Regions from separate parts of the Paenibacillus sp. 3LSP genome, predicted to be linked through region 3. Evidence: predicted binding sites of a transcription regulator. Region 3 holds the regulator's gene; each other region holds the start of a gene.
What was found. The regulator Rex, encoded in region 3, represses fermentation and respiration genes when NADH is low (regulators of the CRP and FNR family bind a similar motif). The targets are predictions, from matches to a motif close to TTGTGAAATATTTCACAA.
Positions count from the first base shown of each region.

Region 1: RW092_RS05145 (DUF438 domain-containing protein) is a predicted target of Rex. The motif match lies at 2,622-2,639, and genes of this name have one in related genera.
Region 2: hydE ([FeFe] hydrogenase H-cluster radical SAM maturase HydE) is a predicted target of Rex. The motif match lies at 2,445-2,462, and genes of this name have one in related genera.

Region 1 is NZ_JAWDJI010000068.1:29,490-35,011, reverse strand. Features, by position in the region: gene RW092_RS05150 (ROK family glucokinase) at 1-886, opposite strand, end outside; gene RW092_RS05145 (DUF438 domain-containing protein) at 1,240-2,511, opposite strand; gene RW092_RS05140 (response regulator transcription factor) at 2,710-3,390, shown strand; gene RW092_RS05135 (sensor histidine kinase) at 3,387-4,793, shown strand; gene RW092_RS05130 (ABC transporter ATP-binding protein) at 5,007-5,522, shown strand, end outside.
Region 2 is NZ_JAWDJI010000230.1:1,127-6,648, forward strand. Features, by position in the region: gene yabN (bifunctional methyltransferase/pyrophosphohydrolase YabN) at 1-1,311, shown strand, start outside; gene RW092_RS19965 (HU family DNA-binding protein) at 1,507-1,779, shown strand; gene RW092_RS19970 (RNA-binding S4 domain-containing protein) at 1,779-2,060, shown strand; gene hydE ([FeFe] hydrogenase H-cluster radical SAM maturase HydE) at 2,544-3,602, shown strand; gene RW092_RS19980 (2-oxoacid:acceptor oxidoreductase family protein) at 3,707-4,699, shown strand; gene RW092_RS19985 (thiamine pyrophosphate-dependent enzyme) at 4,761-5,522, shown strand, end outside.
Region 3 is NZ_JAWDJI010000099.1:346-5,867, forward strand. Features, by position in the region: gene RW092_RS08145 (cell wall elongation regulator TseB-like domain-containing protein) at 1-324, opposite strand, end outside; gene RW092_RS08150 (amidohydrolase) at 385-1,683, opposite strand; gene RW092_RS08155 (redox-sensing transcriptional repressor Rex) at 1,680-2,324, opposite strand; gene dinG (ATP-dependent DNA helicase DinG) at 2,366-5,221, opposite strand; gene RW092_RS08165 (tetratricopeptide repeat protein) at 5,418-5,522, opposite strand, start outside.

The DNA.
Region 1 (5,522 bases), on a different contig from region 3:
CGATTTGCATGCCGCGTTGCACCGGCTCCGGCGTCAATTTGGCGAATACGCTGCGAACTTCGTTAAACAGAATGTCACCGGCTTTGGACACGCCCCCGCCGATAATAAACAGCTCTGGATTCAGAACGACAGCGACAGCCGCCATCGATTTGCCCAGATAGAAGGCCGCCCGGTTCACGATGCGAATTGCCGCTTCGTCACCCGCTTTAGCTGCGTCAAACACATCCTTCGCCATAATGTTCTCCACATGAGCCAGCGAGGTCCGGTCACCGCGCGCCACAGCGTCTTTTGCCATGCGAATAATCCCCGTAGCCGAGGATACGGTTTCCAAGCAGCCCATTTGGCCGCAGCCGCAGCCGATCGCTTCCAGATCCGGAACTACAGACATATGTCCAAGCTCTCCGGCCATTCCGGAGAAGCCTTGATAAATCTTCCCGTTAATGATGATCCCGCCGCCAACGCCGGTTCCCAGCGTGTAGCATACGCAATTGTCGATGCCTTTGCCTGCACCGCCCCAAGCTTCACCAAGTGCGGCCACATTGGCATCATTGTCTATTTTGATTGGCTTGCCCAGTCGCTCCTCCAAAATGGCGCGAATCGGGAAATCCTTCAAACCTACATTCGGCGCCAAAATGATGATCCCTTCGCGGACATTCGTAAACCCGGCGACCCCGGCGCCTACCCCGGCCACCTGTTCCCAGGCGAACGGCGATTCTTCCACGACACGCCGGACGTACTTCTCGATATTCGCCACGACCGTATCCGCGCCCTTATCGACTTCGGTCGGTCCTTCGTACGTATGAAGAAGCTGCCCTTCTTCATTGCAAATGCCGACTTTGACTGCCGTACCTCCCAGGTCAACGCCAATGTAGATTTTTTCAGACATTTTCACAAGCCACCTTTTTCATAAATATATAGATCATTTACATACCTATACGTGCAAAAAGGCCATTCTCGATCCATCGCCGCTTTATTCCGCGCCATGACTGAAAACGCCTTCGCAAGTAGTTTTCTCCTACGTACCAACTATAAGCGAACCCATCGGTTCGGTCAAGAGAAGGGAAGAAACGGCAATCCCAATACCGATAAGGGATTTTGCGTAAATGACACAGATCACAGGCAAGCGTCAGCGAGTGTAGTTTCCGTTATATGAAAAAACCGGCATTCGCAAATGCAAACGCCGGATGCAAGAAGAGGAGTGAGCCATATTGGACAGGATCGAGCCGCTTTTGCTCGGAACTAGGACAAAATACGTTTCTGCCCTTGCAGCTCGCGAATAGGAGCGATGTTCTGCGTGAACTCCAGCGTTCCTAAATAACGTCCATCCTCACTGCGTACAGCGAAATAGCGGATGTACACAAATTTGTCCTTCACCGGAATCCAGAAGTCCTCGACATCCTTCCGCCCCGCCTTGAAATCCTCCAACAGCTGGTTGACGACATGGACGCTTTGCGGCGGGTGGCAATTTTGTACGGTCCGGCCAATGACCGCCTTCGTCCGGGCAAAGATGCGCTCTTTACCGTGGGAGAAATATCGGACGACATCGTTCTCATCGATAAACGTCAGATCCACTGGGAGATGGTTCATTACCGCCTCCAGCTGTTCCATCGAGAGAACGCCGGTCTCAAATTTAACGTACCCTTGCGGAACTCCTGCTTCCGTACCTGCCTGCGCGGTTCCTTCCTCTTCTTCACCCAAGGATTGCAGCGGTACGCGCTCTGGAATCCATTCGCGCTCCGGCGCGGTTAAGCAGAAGCCGATCTGATCGCTTTCCCGGGCAATGCTGACCCATTCGTCCTCCGTTAACTTCTCAAGGGCCATCGGGAGCAGAATATTTTCTTCTTTAAAAATCATCTCATTGACTTCCTTAATAATCCGTTCCAGATCCATCACTATCGTCTCCGGATCCGCGCTGCCGTCCGCCAGCTTGCCCTTCGTTTCCTTGATCATCATGCGGATGCCGTCGTCCACGCCCCACATCACCTTCGTCGGTCCGTAGATGCCGTACTTCTCCAGATACGGGAACAGCAGGTTTTCCTTACGGCTATAGTGCTTATCAAGATCCATCAGCAGGTTTAAATCCTCTAACAATTTGTATACGATCTCGCTGCTGGGGGCCTTTCGGTACTTGTCCAGATGAAGCTGAAGCTTGAAATTCACCAGCCGCTCGATCTCGCGATTTTCCAGCTTGAAGGTATGCACCGGGTGCCCCGGCTGCTCCTCCGGCTTGGACGACCGGTGAATGTCCTCGATCGAGCCCTTAAAAATCGCCGTATGCACCGAGCACAGCCGCTGAACCTCTTCGACTGGAATGCCCTCCTCATCCATCAGCGCATGCTCCATCGCAGAAATTTCCGCAACCGTCACGTCACCGACAGCCTCTTCAAACCGCGCCTTCACTTCCTCCACGCTCTTCCCCTGATGAAGCTCCTTAATAATCTCCTTTAGCATCTGCTGCCGGCGGCTTTGTTCCGGTGCGCCATACTCCCGGTTATTAATCAGTTCGCTCATCGCCTAACCCCTCCTTATAGAAATCGATCTGATTTCAGCTTCGAAATGTCCCGTTGACTTTCGTTGATAACCATTCTCAATAACAACGTAGCACAGGGAAAATCACCGACTTGTGATTGCAATCACAAATATTTCACGGAACCCCCCGTTTCTTTTTGTTCCGTCTTTTGCCAAAATAGAGTCAGGAGGAGTGTCATTATGCCTACTACACATTTGCTATATATTGAAGACGATCCCGAAATCGGGGAATGGGTCAGCTCCAACCTGGAAGCGCGCGGGTATACAGTCACCTGGCTGAAGCACGGGGATCAGGCGGTGGAGAAAGCTGTCGATTGCCAACTAGTTATCCTGGACGTAATGCTGCCAGGGTTAGACGGCTTCACGATTGGGGGACGGTTGAAGCAGAAGTATCCGAAGCTGCCGGTATTGATGCTATCGGCTCGCACTTCGATTGACGACAAACTGCAAGGATTGAAGTTTGCCGACGACTATTTAACGAAGCCGTTCCATCCGGATGAGCTCGCCGCGCGAATCGAGGTGCTGCTTCGCCGCAGCGGGGGGATTGCTGACCCGGCGCCGCTGCGGATCAAACATTTGCTTGTGTATGAGAAAGAAAACCGGATTATCCATCAGGATACCAACGAGGAGATCGTGCTGACCGGCAAGCAGTTTCATATTTTCGCCTACCTGCTGCGCCACCTCGGGCAAATCCTGACCAAGGAGCAGATCTATGAGGCGGTATGGAACGAGCCCTACCTCGACGGGGACAAAACCTTGATGGTGCATATCCGCCACCTGCGCGAGAAGCTCGAACGGGATCCTGCCAATCCTGAAGTAATCGAAACCATCCGCGGGATCGGCTATCGGGTGAGAACATGAAATTTCGTCCAGTGCGCAAGTTCCGTAAATCCCTGCTGACGCGATACGTTTTGATTTTAGGGATCGCATTTGTCTTTATTCCTGTCATGATTCCTATCAGCTTCATTGCAGCCTGGGGGGTGAATGTGCTCCTAAACCCTGACCATTACGGACACGAGATCCGTCCTTATGGCACCGGAAAACAAATTGAGGCCGCTTGGCATCAAGCGGCTGCTGAACTCAAGGGAGCTCAAGATGAGACCATCGACGCGAAGCTCAAAGAGATGAAGCAGCGGTATCCTGACGCCGCGCTGTATTGGGTCGACACCGCCGGCATGACCCGCCTGCAGCTGCCGGAACAAGCGTCGGTGCCCCCGCAATGGTCCCTAGAGGATACCATCGCCTTCATGAAGCAGCGTGTAGATGCTGATCCTTTTACGGTCGTCGCTTTTATTGGCGGGGACGAACAAGCTCAACAAGGCTTCATGGTGCTGGAGCTCCCGCGTAAATATATGGTGATTCAAAAAGGGGAGCAGTTTAGCGACAATCGCTTTTACGGCGTGTTCATCGCGATTCTGCTAGGGGCGTTCGTCTTGCTCTCCTATCTGTTCTTCAGCGATATCCGCAAGCGCCTGCTGCGCCTGGAAGCCGGCATGACCCGTCCGGGTCCCGATGGTCTGCCGTCCCCCATCGAGGAAGGGCGTCCGGACGAAATCGGCCGATTGGAGCTCGCTTTTAACCATATGGTGTTCGCCCTGAAGGACAGTCGCCAGCGGGAGCGTGAGGAAGAGGAGCTGCGCAAGAGCCTGATCAGCCACCTGTCCCATGACTTGCGGACGCCGTTAACCGTGCTGGGCAGCCATTTGTATTCGCTCCGTCAGGAATCTCTATCCGAACAGGGAAAGCAATCCCTGGCTTTGATGGAGACGAAAATCAGTGATTTATCCGGACTGATGGATCATCTGTTATCGTACAACCTGCTCTCCAGCGGACGGTATGCCATGTCCTTGGAGCGGCTGGATATCCTGCGGATCGTGCGGGAAAGTGCGGCGGCCTGGTACCCTGTCTGGGAGAAGAACGGGATTACAGCCGATATTGAGCTGCCAGAGCAGCCGATTTACTGGAACGTGGATGCCCAAGGGTTCCGCCGCGTACTCGATAACCTGTTCCAGAACCTGGTCCGCCATGCCGGATCGGGTCGGTATGCCGGGATTGCGGTAGAGCCATACGAGGGCACTACGGCTCTCACGATCAGCGACCACGGCCCTGGAATGGAGTCGGTTTCCGCAAATGGAGGCGCGGGGCTAGGCCTGCAAATCGTCGATCTGCTGCTCCGAGAAATGGGACTCACACGAGCCACCATATCCAGTGAAGCCGGAACGAAAGTGTATATTTATCCAGCGGCGAAATTGTCGTTGAAATAAGGAGAGAGACTGTCTCCAAAGCTGCTTCCTTTCCCTCGATTCGGAGGAAGTATCTCAGCGATTCGCGATGCCTTCAATGATACATTTTTGTGAGGGAGCAATCCCCGTTTTGTGTGTAAAAATGTTTCATGCCCCAAAATTAAACGAATCTTAAACTTATCCCGCCTTTGCCTTTAACCTCCGGGCGATATGATCATGACGAGGTGATAATTCGTGAGTGAAATGATCATTCAAACGGAAGGTTTAACCAAAAAATATCGCGGCCGTTACGCCGTGGACCACTTAAACCTGGAGATTGCGAAGGGGGACATCTACGGGTTCCTCGGACCTAACGGTGCAGGGAAAACCACAACAATCCGCATGCTACTGGGCTTAATTCAGCCCACTTCGGGCAGCATCCGCATCTTTGGCCGCGAGCTGCAACGCGATAAGCTGGCGATTCTGCGCCGCATCGGTTCGCTGGTCGAATCCCCGTCCTATTATGGACATTTGAGCGCCATCGACAACTTGGAAGCGATCCGCCGTATCTTGCAGGTGCCGAAATCGCGCATCGACGAGGTGCTGGATATCGTCTCGCTGTCTAGCGAAGCACGACGGCCGGTGAAGGGCTTCTCCCTGGGGATGAAGCAGCGCCTGGGCATCGCCGCATCGTTGCTGGGTAACCCTGAACTGCTCATCCTGGACGAACCGACCAACGGACTGGACCCGTCCGGGATTCATGAGATCCGC
Region 2 (5,522 bases), on a different contig from region 3:
GACGATTTTCCTTCCGTTTATGAGGAGATTGCCTCCAGACTGTTGGCGCGGGCCAAAGCAGGTCAGGAGGGAGAGCATATCGTGTACGCCGTTCCCGGGCATCCCCAGGTGGCCGAAGCGACGGTGAAGCTGTTGCGGGAGCGCTGTCCGGAGCAGGGAATCTCGCTCGATATCATCGGCGGGGAGAGCTTTCTGGACGAGGCTTTTGTTCGCCTGGGCTTTGATCCGATCGAAGGATTCCTCCTGGTAGACGCCTCGGAGGTTCGAGGGGAAGCGATTGACCCAAGACGGCATACGCTAATTGGACAAGTCTATGACCAGATCACCGCTTCAGAAGTCAAGCTGGGGCTGATGGAGCTGCTGCCTGACGATTATCCGGTCGTTGTGGGACATGCCCTTGGGGTAGCGGGACAAGAGCGGATCGAGCGCGTTCCGCTGTTTGAGCTGGATCGGATTACGGGTTACGGGAACCTGTCCCTGGTCTATGTCCCAGCCAGCGAGGACGATACGCTGCGTAACCGCAGCTTCCAGCGGCTTCATGAGATCGTGTCGATATTGCGCAGCCCGGGCGGATGCCCATGGGATCGCGAGCAGACGCATGAATCGATCCGCAAAAATCTCATCGAAGAAACCTACGAGGTGCTGGAGACGATCGACGACGACGATCCCGACCACATGCGCGAGGAGTTTGGCGATCTGCTGCTGCAAATTATGCTCCACTCTCAGATGGAGGAGGAGACGGGCACCTTTACGGTGTATGACGTCATCCAGGAGCTAAATGAGAAGCTCATTTACCGTCATCCGCATGTCTTCGGCAATTTGAGTGCCGAGGATGCTGAGGCAGCGCTAAACAACTGGGAAGCGATGAAGGCCGAGGAGAAGAAACGCAAAGGCATCCAGCCGGAACGCCAATCAGTCATCAGCGGGGTGCCGCGCGATTTGCCGGCTTTGATGAAGGCGTACAAGCTTCAGAAGAAGGCGGCCAAGGCCGGATTCGACTGGGAAGACATCGACGGAGTATGGTCCAAGCTGGAGGAAGAGATCCGCGAGCTGAAGGAAGCCGTCGCGCAGAAGCAAGATGTCGAGGCGCAGGAGATGGAACTGGGCGACGTATTGTTCTCGGTGGTGAATGCGGCTCGCTATATCGGGGTGGATCCGGAGCAAGCCCTCTCGCGGACGATCCGCAAATTCACGGAGCGGTTCCATTATGTGGAGGATCGGCTTCGTGATCTGGGCAAAACACCTGGCGACAGCACATTAGCTGAAATGGACAAATTATGGGACGAAGCTAAGTCGAAAGAACGGGAATGATGGGAGAAAAGGACTAAATTTCAGTTTTTTTGCGAAAAAAGCAAAAAAAGTTCCCTGAGAGTGCAGGATTTTTCAAATCAAGCAAGAATACTCTTACAAAGATAACCATCTGGTGCTTGGTAGGCTTGAAGGCAGGCCTGAAGCCTATAGTGCCAAGGTATCACCTATTTCTTTAATTATTGGGAGGCATTATTAATGAACAAAACAGATCTGATCAACAACATTTCCAGCAAAAGCGGTTTGACGAAAAAAGACGTTGAATCCGTATTGAATGGTTTTCTCGGCGAAATTACCGATGCACTGGCTAGCGGTGACAAAGTTCAACTGATCGGCTTCGGTACGTTCGAAACTCGCAAACGCTCCGGTCGTACGGGCCGTAACCCGCAAACCGGCAAAACAATCGAAATCCCAGCTTCCACTGTTCCAGCATTCAAAGCGGGCAACAAACTTAAAGAAGCTGTAAAATAATGCGTCTCGATAAATTCCTGAAGGTATCGCGGTTGATCAAGCGGCGCACCGTGGCGAAGGACGTCTCCGAACAAGGCAGAGTTCTGATCAACGGGCGCGAATCCAAACCGAGCAGTACGGTGAAGGTGGGAGACGAAATTACGGTTCAATTCGGCCAGAAGCTGGTGACCGTGCGCGTCGAACGTCTGGTCGAAACGACTCGTAAGGATGAAGCTGCTTCGATGTATACCTTAATCAAGGAAGAGCCGATCGCCAAAGAGACCGGTCTGGACTGGTCCTGACATAGTGACGCTCAGAGCGTGCTCCGTTTCTTCGGGGCATGCTCTTTTTTTACCTCACAAGAGTGTAAAAAAAGTCCTAGCCAAACTGTGAATTCATGGTAATATAGTAAATACACTTCTTAGAAAACTCCTCTTGTATCAACCTCATGTCGAAATCATCGACGCTGCGCACACGGCACACATCCACGAATCACAATCGCACCTAACGATCAAGCAACTTTCCATCGAACGAACCATCGAACGAACCATCTTCCGATCATCAAACCACCAACAGACGCTGTAACCATCCAACTTAACAACAGATCCTATCGTCGCTTGAGGTCGCAGATCACTATGAAGAAACCGGGGTGATTCAATCAACGAGGACAATTTAAAACGCTTTCAAAGTGAAAATATTCACAATTATTTCGTCCATCATTTTTCACGACAGCCATAGGGTATACCAAGGTCCATAATCCAGTCTATCCAAAGGATGATTGCCTGATGAAACAGCTCGTGCACAAGCTCTACGCGCGGGGGGAGCTCTCCAAGGAGGAGCTCGTCGATCTACTGGAGCATATGGATGTCGAAACGCGCAAGGAGCTCTTCCGCTTGTCCCGTCTCAGGCGGGAACAGGCTTATGGGGACAAGGTGTATTTGCGCGGTTTGATTGAATTTTCGAGCTATTGTCGGCGGAACTGCTTGTATTGCGGACTGCGGGCGGGGAATCGTGAGGCGGAGCGTTATCGGCTCAGCCCGGAAGAGACTCTCGAGTGCTGCCGGGAAGGATACGAGCTGGGCTTTCGCACGTTTGTGCTCCAGAGCGGGGAGGACCCCTGGTATACAGCCGATCTGCTGGCTTCCTTAATTCGTGGCATCAAGGGCGAGTTTCCGGATGCAGCCATCACCTTATCCATCGGCGAGCGGGAGGCGGACACCTATCGATTGCTGTATGAAGCGGGGGCGGATCGCTTTTTAATGCGTCATGAAACCGCTTCCCGGAGGTTATACCAGGAACTGCATCCTTCGATGTCCTTTGATCACCGGCGCCAATGTTTGGAGACACTGCAATTGATCGGCTATCAAGTGGGAGCAGGCTTTATGGTCGGGTTGCCCGGCCAGACGGCGGAGGATTTAGCGGAGGACTTGATTTATCTCCGAACGCTCAACCCGGACATGATTGGCATTGGCCCGTTTATTCCCCATGACAAGACGCCGCTTGGTCAGGCGAAGGCCGGATCGCTGGAGGATACGCTGGTGATGGTCGCGCTGGCCCGCCTATTCCTTCCCGAAGCCTTAATACCCGCGACGACTGCGCTCGGTACGTTACACCCGCAAGGCAGGGAGCTGGCGCTGAAGGCCGGGGCCAATGTGGTCATGCCCAATCTGTCACCCGTTGCCGTCCGCAAGAAATACGCCTTGTACAACAACAAAATCTGCACGGGGGATGAATCCGCCCAGTGCAGGCATTGCCTTGAGCTGAGGATTGAAGCCGCAGGCTTTTCCGTAGATATGGGAAGGGGGGACAGCTTGAAGGCGCTGGCAAGCCGACATCATGCGTAGTCCATCGTTTGCCAAGCAGTCGATTGAGCCAAAGAAAAGCGGCAGTTTCATTTTGTTATTACTCGTGAAATATTTCACAACAAAACGTAGAGGAGACGTGGCGAATGAGCATTTTGACTAAAACCAATGACCTTGGCTTTTTTGAAATTCGGCTGGAATCCATCGGCGGGCTCGGTGCCAACCTGGCTGGGAAGATGCTGGCGGAATCCGGGGTGCTGGGGCTTGGCCTAAACGGTGCCAGTTTCTCGTCCTATGGTTCGGAGAAGAAGGGTTCCCCGGTGAAGAGCTTCATCCGCTTCTGTGAGCCGGACGTGGAGATTCATGATCACAGCCCAATCGAGGAACCCCACGTCATTGGCGTGTTCCACGAAGCGCTGCACAAGACGGTCAATGTCCTAAGCGGCTTAAAGCCTGACGGGATCGTGCTGGTGAACTCGACCCGCGATTTTGAGGAAATACGGCGCGATCTGAAGTTTCCTTACGGGACACTGGCGGTGGTGGACGCAATGGGGATCGCCATTGACGAACATACGAAGGTGAACACCTCAATGCTGGGGGCGTTGTTCCGGATATGCGATTTTCTCGATCCAGATTCGATGCGCGAAGTGATTAAGCATACGTTCCAGAAAAAATACCCGCACTTGGTGGAGCCCAATTTACGCACATTTGACCGGGGATATCATGAAGTGCGTTTCCAGACGATCCCGGCTCCCGAAGGGGTACAAGGGATGCAATTCGAACGGCCGCGGCCGCTGCTCGGTTATAAGACGCAGGCTCTAGGCGGCATCATCCGGGCACAAGGCAATAGTCTGCTGAAGGATTTGAGCGGGTCCCGGCAGGGATTTGTACCGGAGTTGGATCCAGACAGCTGCATTCATTGTGCCAACTGCGACTCGGTTTGTCCTGATCTGTGCTTCGTGTGGGAGACCGGGGAGGACAAGAAGGGGCGTCCGCAAATGTTCTTGAGCGGTATCGACTATCAATATTGCAAAGGTTGTCTGAAATGCGTGGAAATCTGCCCAACGGGGGCGCTTAGCATGCGTCGGGAGGAGCCGGGATATGCCGACAGCCACCGCGTTGCTCACGTCTTTCAGTAGAGTTTTTTCCAAGGTCAAAGTGTATGGAACTCGCAGAAGAGCCTAAAGGAGGACTTTATCGATGTCTATAACCGAAGAGAAAATCACAAAAATGACGCTGGCGGAACAAACGACGGCCTTCGAATCAGGCAATGAAGCGGCAGCTATGGCGGCGGCTCAGATCAACTACCATGTGATGGGGTATTTTCCGATCACCCCGTCCACGGAAATCGCCCAAATTCTAGACCAGAAAAAGGCGCAAGGCTTGCATGATATCCAGCTGATTGCGGCGGATGGGGAGCATGGCTCGGCGGGGATCTGTTATGGGGCCGCACTCGCTGGGGCTCGGGTGATCAATGCGACCAGCGCCAACGGGTTCATGTACATGCTCGAACAGCTGCCGGTCCAGTCCGGAACGCGGTTCCCGATGGTGCTGAACTTGGTGACGCGTTCGATCAGCGGTCCGCTGGACATTCGCGGTGACCACTCCGATTTGTATTTTGCGCTGAACACTGGCTGGTTGATCCTGACGGCGAGCACCCCGCAAGCAGCCTACGACATGAACATCATGGCGTTGAAGTGGTCGGAACATCCAGAGGTTCGGCTGCCAGTGATCGTTGCCTATGACGGGTTCTTTACGTCCCATCAGAAACGGAAATTAAGTTATTTCAAAGACGCCAAGACGGTTCGGGCGTTCGTAGGGGATACACCGCCGGTTGGATTTGATCACGTCGTTGATCCGGCGCAGCCGATTTCGGTTGGTGCGCATATGAACGGCGACGACCTGTTGAATAACCACTACCAGCTGCACTTGGCTCAGGAGCGGGCGGCCGAAGTGTATCAA
Region 3 (5,522 bases):
TTGTTTGATAATCTCACGCATTTGGCTCTCGGACTTGCCATCAGCCAGTAGGCGTACCTCCGGATCATGTCCTTCCCGCAGCCAGACCATCATCTGACGACCGGAGGCATCTTCACCTTGTACGACCCAGATGACTTCATCCCATACCGACTTCCAAACTTTGTCGCCCCGGACGAGATCTGTCTCTTGCTTTGCCTGCTGAATGGCGGCTCTTTCGGCTTCCCACGTATCCTCATGAATGTATAGATAAAACCGGTGGAGACCCAGGAGCACGATCAACAGGATCACAAGGGACAGCAGGATCCATTTCGTTCGCTTCCTCAAGCTTCTCTTCCTTTCCCTTCCTATGCAAGCAGCCTCCTTCTGGAAACCGCGCGCCGCTCATTATCGTGCCAGCAGTCCCTCAAACGCCGCCTGCGCCTCGTAGCGGATACGTTCCTCATCCAGCGTCAAGCAAGCCCCGTGTTTGACAACCTGCTTGCCGTTCACCCAGACATGCTCCACGTCCTTGGCCCCAGCGGAGTAAACGGTATGGGAGATATAATCTGTTCTCGGCAGGAAATGGGCTTGCTCCGTGTTCAAGGCGATAATATCTGCCTTCATGCCTGCAGCCAGCTTGCCTGTATTTTGCAAGAAGACTGATTTTGCACCGTATTCCGTTCCCATCTTCAAGGCTTCCAGTGCCGGAACCGCCGTTGGATCGCCGGATACGCCTTTATGGATCAGCGCAGCCAAACGAATCTCCTCCAGCATATCCAGGTTATTGTTGCTCGCCGGACCGTCGGTCCCCAGCGATACCACTACGCCTTTCTTCAAGAGTTCAGGTACGCGGGCGACACCGCTGGCCAGCTTCAAGTTACTGCCCGGGTTATGCGAAATTGTAACTCCGTGGGCTGCCAAGATATCGATTTCCTCGTCGGTCAAATGCACCGCATGGGCAAGCAGGGTTGGGCGGGAGAACATCCCCAGCTTCAACAAATGCTCTACCGGACGGACGCCGTAATCGTTCACGTTCTGCTCTACCTCGGCGCGCGTCTCCGACATATGCGTATGCATTGGCAAATCGAGATCATGGGCAGCTTGCACAAATTTCTCGATGAAAGCCGGCGGGCAGGTGTACGGTGCATGCGGTGACATCATCGTGGTGATGCGTCCTTCTGCCTTGCCGTGCCAGTTCTGCGCAAACGCGATCGCTTCCTTGAGCTTCTGATCTTGCTCTTCCGGGGAGCACAAACCGATGGCCCCGCGCATCAGCACGGCGCGAATGCCTGATTCCTCCACGACTTTGGCCACTTCGTCCATATGATCGTACATATCCAGGAACGTCGTCGTGCCGCCCTTGAGCATTTCCAACACGGACAATGCCGTACCGGCATACACATCCGCTGCCGTAAATTTGGCTTCCATTGGCCACATTTTCTCCTGCAGCCAGGTTTGCAGCACCATGTCATCTCCGTAACCGCGCAGCAGCGACATCGCCGCATGGCCATGGGTATTGATCAGGCCCGGCAAGAATAACAACCCTTTGCCGTCCAAAGTCTCGGCGCCTTCCACGCCTTCCGGGCGCTCTTCCCCGATATAGCTGATCGTATCGCCCTCAACGAGCATATATCCGTGAACCACAGGACGATCCGCATCTAAAACGGCAAACGTCCCGTTCTTAATTAACCATTTCCGACTCATACGTTGCTTGTTTCCTTTCCGTTTTCCAAGTAGTAAGCCAAGCTCAGCAAATCTGTGGTGAAATCAGCCGCATGAATCCGAACTTCCGGCGGAACCTTCAGAATCGTTGGCGCGAAGTTCAGAATCGCACCGATTCCGGCGGCCACCAGCTCGTCCGCCACCCGTTGGGCTTCTGTATCCGGTACGGTGATGATGCCAATGCGGATATTTTTCGCCCGAACAGTTTCCGCCAGCTCTTCGATCGGCTGAATCGTAATGTTGTTGATCTGCTTACCGATTTTCGCCGGCGAAGCGTCGAACACCGCAACAATCTTCATATTATCCTTCAAATACGCATTATAATTCGAAAGGGCTTGGCCCAGATTCCCGGCGCCCACCAGCGCGACGTTAATCTGTTGGTCCAGATTTAAAATTTGTTGAATTTTCTCAATCAAATAAGCGACATCGTAGCCGATCCCCTTCCGGCCAAAATCGCCGAAATAAGCTAAATCCTTACGGATTTGCGCCGGATTAAGATCCAGCTTCTGTCCAAGCTCCTGGGAGGACACCGTTGGCACCTCACGGCGGCTGAGTTCATTTAAAAAACGCAGGTAAACCGGCAGTCTGCGGACGACAGCGTCCGAAATTTTATCTGACTTCATGCATTGTTCCCCCTATTCTCCATTACGATCTATGAAGCGGCTTAGGCTTCGGGATTTAACCATTCCGAGATACGCGGCACCATTTGAGTTAATGGCATATGCTCCATCTTCGGTCCTGGCAATGAGTATAAGAAATATTTTCCATAATATGATTCCAGGATCCGGGTATCATAAACGATCACGATGCCGCGATCCTGCGACGAACGGACAAGTCGTCCGAACCCTTGCTTAAAGCGAATGACCGCCTGCGGGACAGACAGCTTCATGAATGGATTCTTCTTCTCCCGCTGCAGACGTTCGCTCTTCGCTTCCACCAGCGGATGGTTTGGCGGCTGGAACGGCAAGCGTACAATTGCTAAACTGGTCAGCGCCTCGCCAGGGATATCCACCCCTTCCCAGAAGCTGCTTGTCCCGAGCAGCACCGATGCGCTGTTCCCTTGGAAGCGCCGGGTCAGCTTGGTGCGGCTGCCGCTGTCCATCCCTTGCCCGATCACCGTGATGCCTTCCGCTGCAAGCCGTTCTTTCAGCGGGTCATACACCTGCCTGAGCATCTTGTACGATGTAAACAGCACTAGCATGCGCCCCTGTGTCGCCACCGCGGCATCCGCCAGCGATTGAACCAGCGTGTTAATGAAATGATCATCCCCCACGCTGCCTTTCACACTTGGAAAATCGCGCGGAATCACCAGCAACGCCTGATCACGGTAATTAAACGGCGATGGCAGCATCGCGGTGATCAGCCGATCCTCTTCCGCTGCCTCCGTCAAGCCAAGCTGCTCAATCATATATTGGAACGATTTATCTACAGATAAAGTCGCAGACGTCATGACGACGCTCTTCTTCCGATCGAAGAAAAATTGCTTCAACTGAGCGCTGACGTCAATCGGCACCGCATACATTTGCAGCGACCGGCTGCGGAAGTTCCCGTTCGCTTCCATCCAATAGACGGTATCCTCGCTCTCTAGCTTCATGAAGAAGCGAAGCGCTTCCCGTTCTCCGGCTAAATCTTTAAACAACCCGCTAATATCGGTGATCAAGCTCTCCGCTGCATAATCGTCCTGCTCTTCTCGGATTTCGGACAGAAGGCGCTCCCCTTTCCGAAGCACGTCGCCGAGACCTACATAAATTTGATTCTCTAGCGCGGTCAACGTCTCCCAATCCTTGGGCTTGCGATTCGGCAGCAACCGGTACACGAACTGTCCAGGATCACCAGGGGCGGCGTCACTGCGGTCAGGCATTAAGCTGAACAGCAACTCGCTGAGCTTGTCCCAGCTCTCCTTCACATCCACCAGCGTAGGGAAGATTCCGTCGATGACCGAACACCAATCCGAGGATTTCTCTGCGGCTGACGCTTCGAGCGTGCTGCGGAGGTTGGCCAATTGCCCCGTCTTGCTGTCTTTATACAGCCGGGTCAGCGTATGCACAACCGTAAAATACTTCATATGAATCCCCAAATGCTTGCCGGCCACATCCTCTAAATGATGCGCTTCATCGATTACTAATCGCTCGTAGCCCGGCAGCAGCTGATGCCCCGCCTGGATGTCTGTAAATAGCTTGGAGTGGTTCGTAATCACCACGTCCGCGACACCGGCTTCGTGTTTTGCGCGATGATAGAAGCATTTGCGGAACCAAGGACAGGAGCGGCCCAAGCAGGATTCCGACTCACTGGCCACTGTCTCCCAAAAATCACCGCCGCGATTGCCGAGATTCAGCTCTTCGTCATCGCCGCTTTCTGTTTGGGTCAGCCATACGACCATTTGCGCGGCCGTCATCACCTCTTCTTTAGGTGTAGAGAAGTCTTTTCTATTTATTTTATGTTCAAATTTGCGCAAGCACAAATAATGCTGCCTACCTTTAAAAACGGCTGCACGAAACGGAAAAGGCACGACCTCCGTCAACAACGGCACATCGCGCTCTCTAAGCTGTTCCTGCAGGTTGATCGTGTGCGTGCTCACCATGACCTTCTCTTCATTCTTGACGCTGTGGTAAATGGCCGGCAGCAGATATCCCAAGGATTTGCCCGTCCCAGTTCCAGCCTCAACGAGCAGGTGCTTATCTTCCTCAAAAGCTCGCATGACCTCGTGTAGCATCATGTTCTGAGCTTCCCGTTCCTCGTACTGCGGCAATCGTTCCCGCAGCCGTTCTCGGACCTGCTCCATAAACTGCTCGAAGGTCACGTTCTCCAGCGGATTACGTTCCGTGCTGTCCCTTGGCGCTTCGATGTCGAGCCAATCTTCCACCTGCAAGGCGAATTGGCGGTAGTAGACATAGCCGTCTTCGCTTGGCAAAGCTTCCCGCTCTTTTTCCTGCACCATGGCATCAAAAAACCACCCGAGATCGCTGTCCTCACCGGCAAACAGATCTGCCAAACGCTGTAAAGTCAATAGCGGCAATCGGTCACATTCCTCCAAGCATTTGAGGAAAATCAGCGCTGTCGCCAATGCGTCACTGTCCGCCTGGTGCGGACGCTCATGCTCCACCTCAAACTCCGCCGCCACCATCCCTAGCTGGTAGGAAGTCAGTGAAGGGAACAGAATTTTCAGGAAATCCATCGTATCCAGAATCCGTCCTGTAAACGGCAAATACCCCGTCTTGTCCAAGGCGCTCTGCATGTAGTTAAAATCAAACGCTACATTGTGCCCAACCAACACGACGTCGTTAAGTAGTGGAACCATCTCCACCATCACTTCGTCCAGCTCTGGCGCATCCTTCACATCCTCTTCGGTAATGCCCGTTAACCCCGTAATAAACGGAGGAATCGGTACGCCCGGCTTAACGAAGGAACGATACACCTGAGAAATTGATCGATCCGGCTCTATAATGGCAAGTCCCACTTGAATGATTTCATCAGAGGACTGGTTACCCGTCGTTTCAAAATCAAGCACAGCATATTTCATTGCAATTAGATGTCCCTTCATTCCAGTCTCTTTACAGCATAACAGAAGATAGCCAATTTGAAAATTAATACAAACCATATCTGTAATAAAAATCACAAAATAAAACAAGCGATGCGCCGCCGTAAGCGGGGGTTCGCATCGCTTCCAAAACATGCCGTAATAAGTGCGTGAATTTCCAAGTCAATGAGCGATAAATCTACAATAACGACGTCAACTCGGGACCGTAATGGAGTTTCCCTGTACTGTTCGCACAGGCCTCCAAATTGGCCAACGGCTCGGGTAAGGACGGATCATGGTGGTG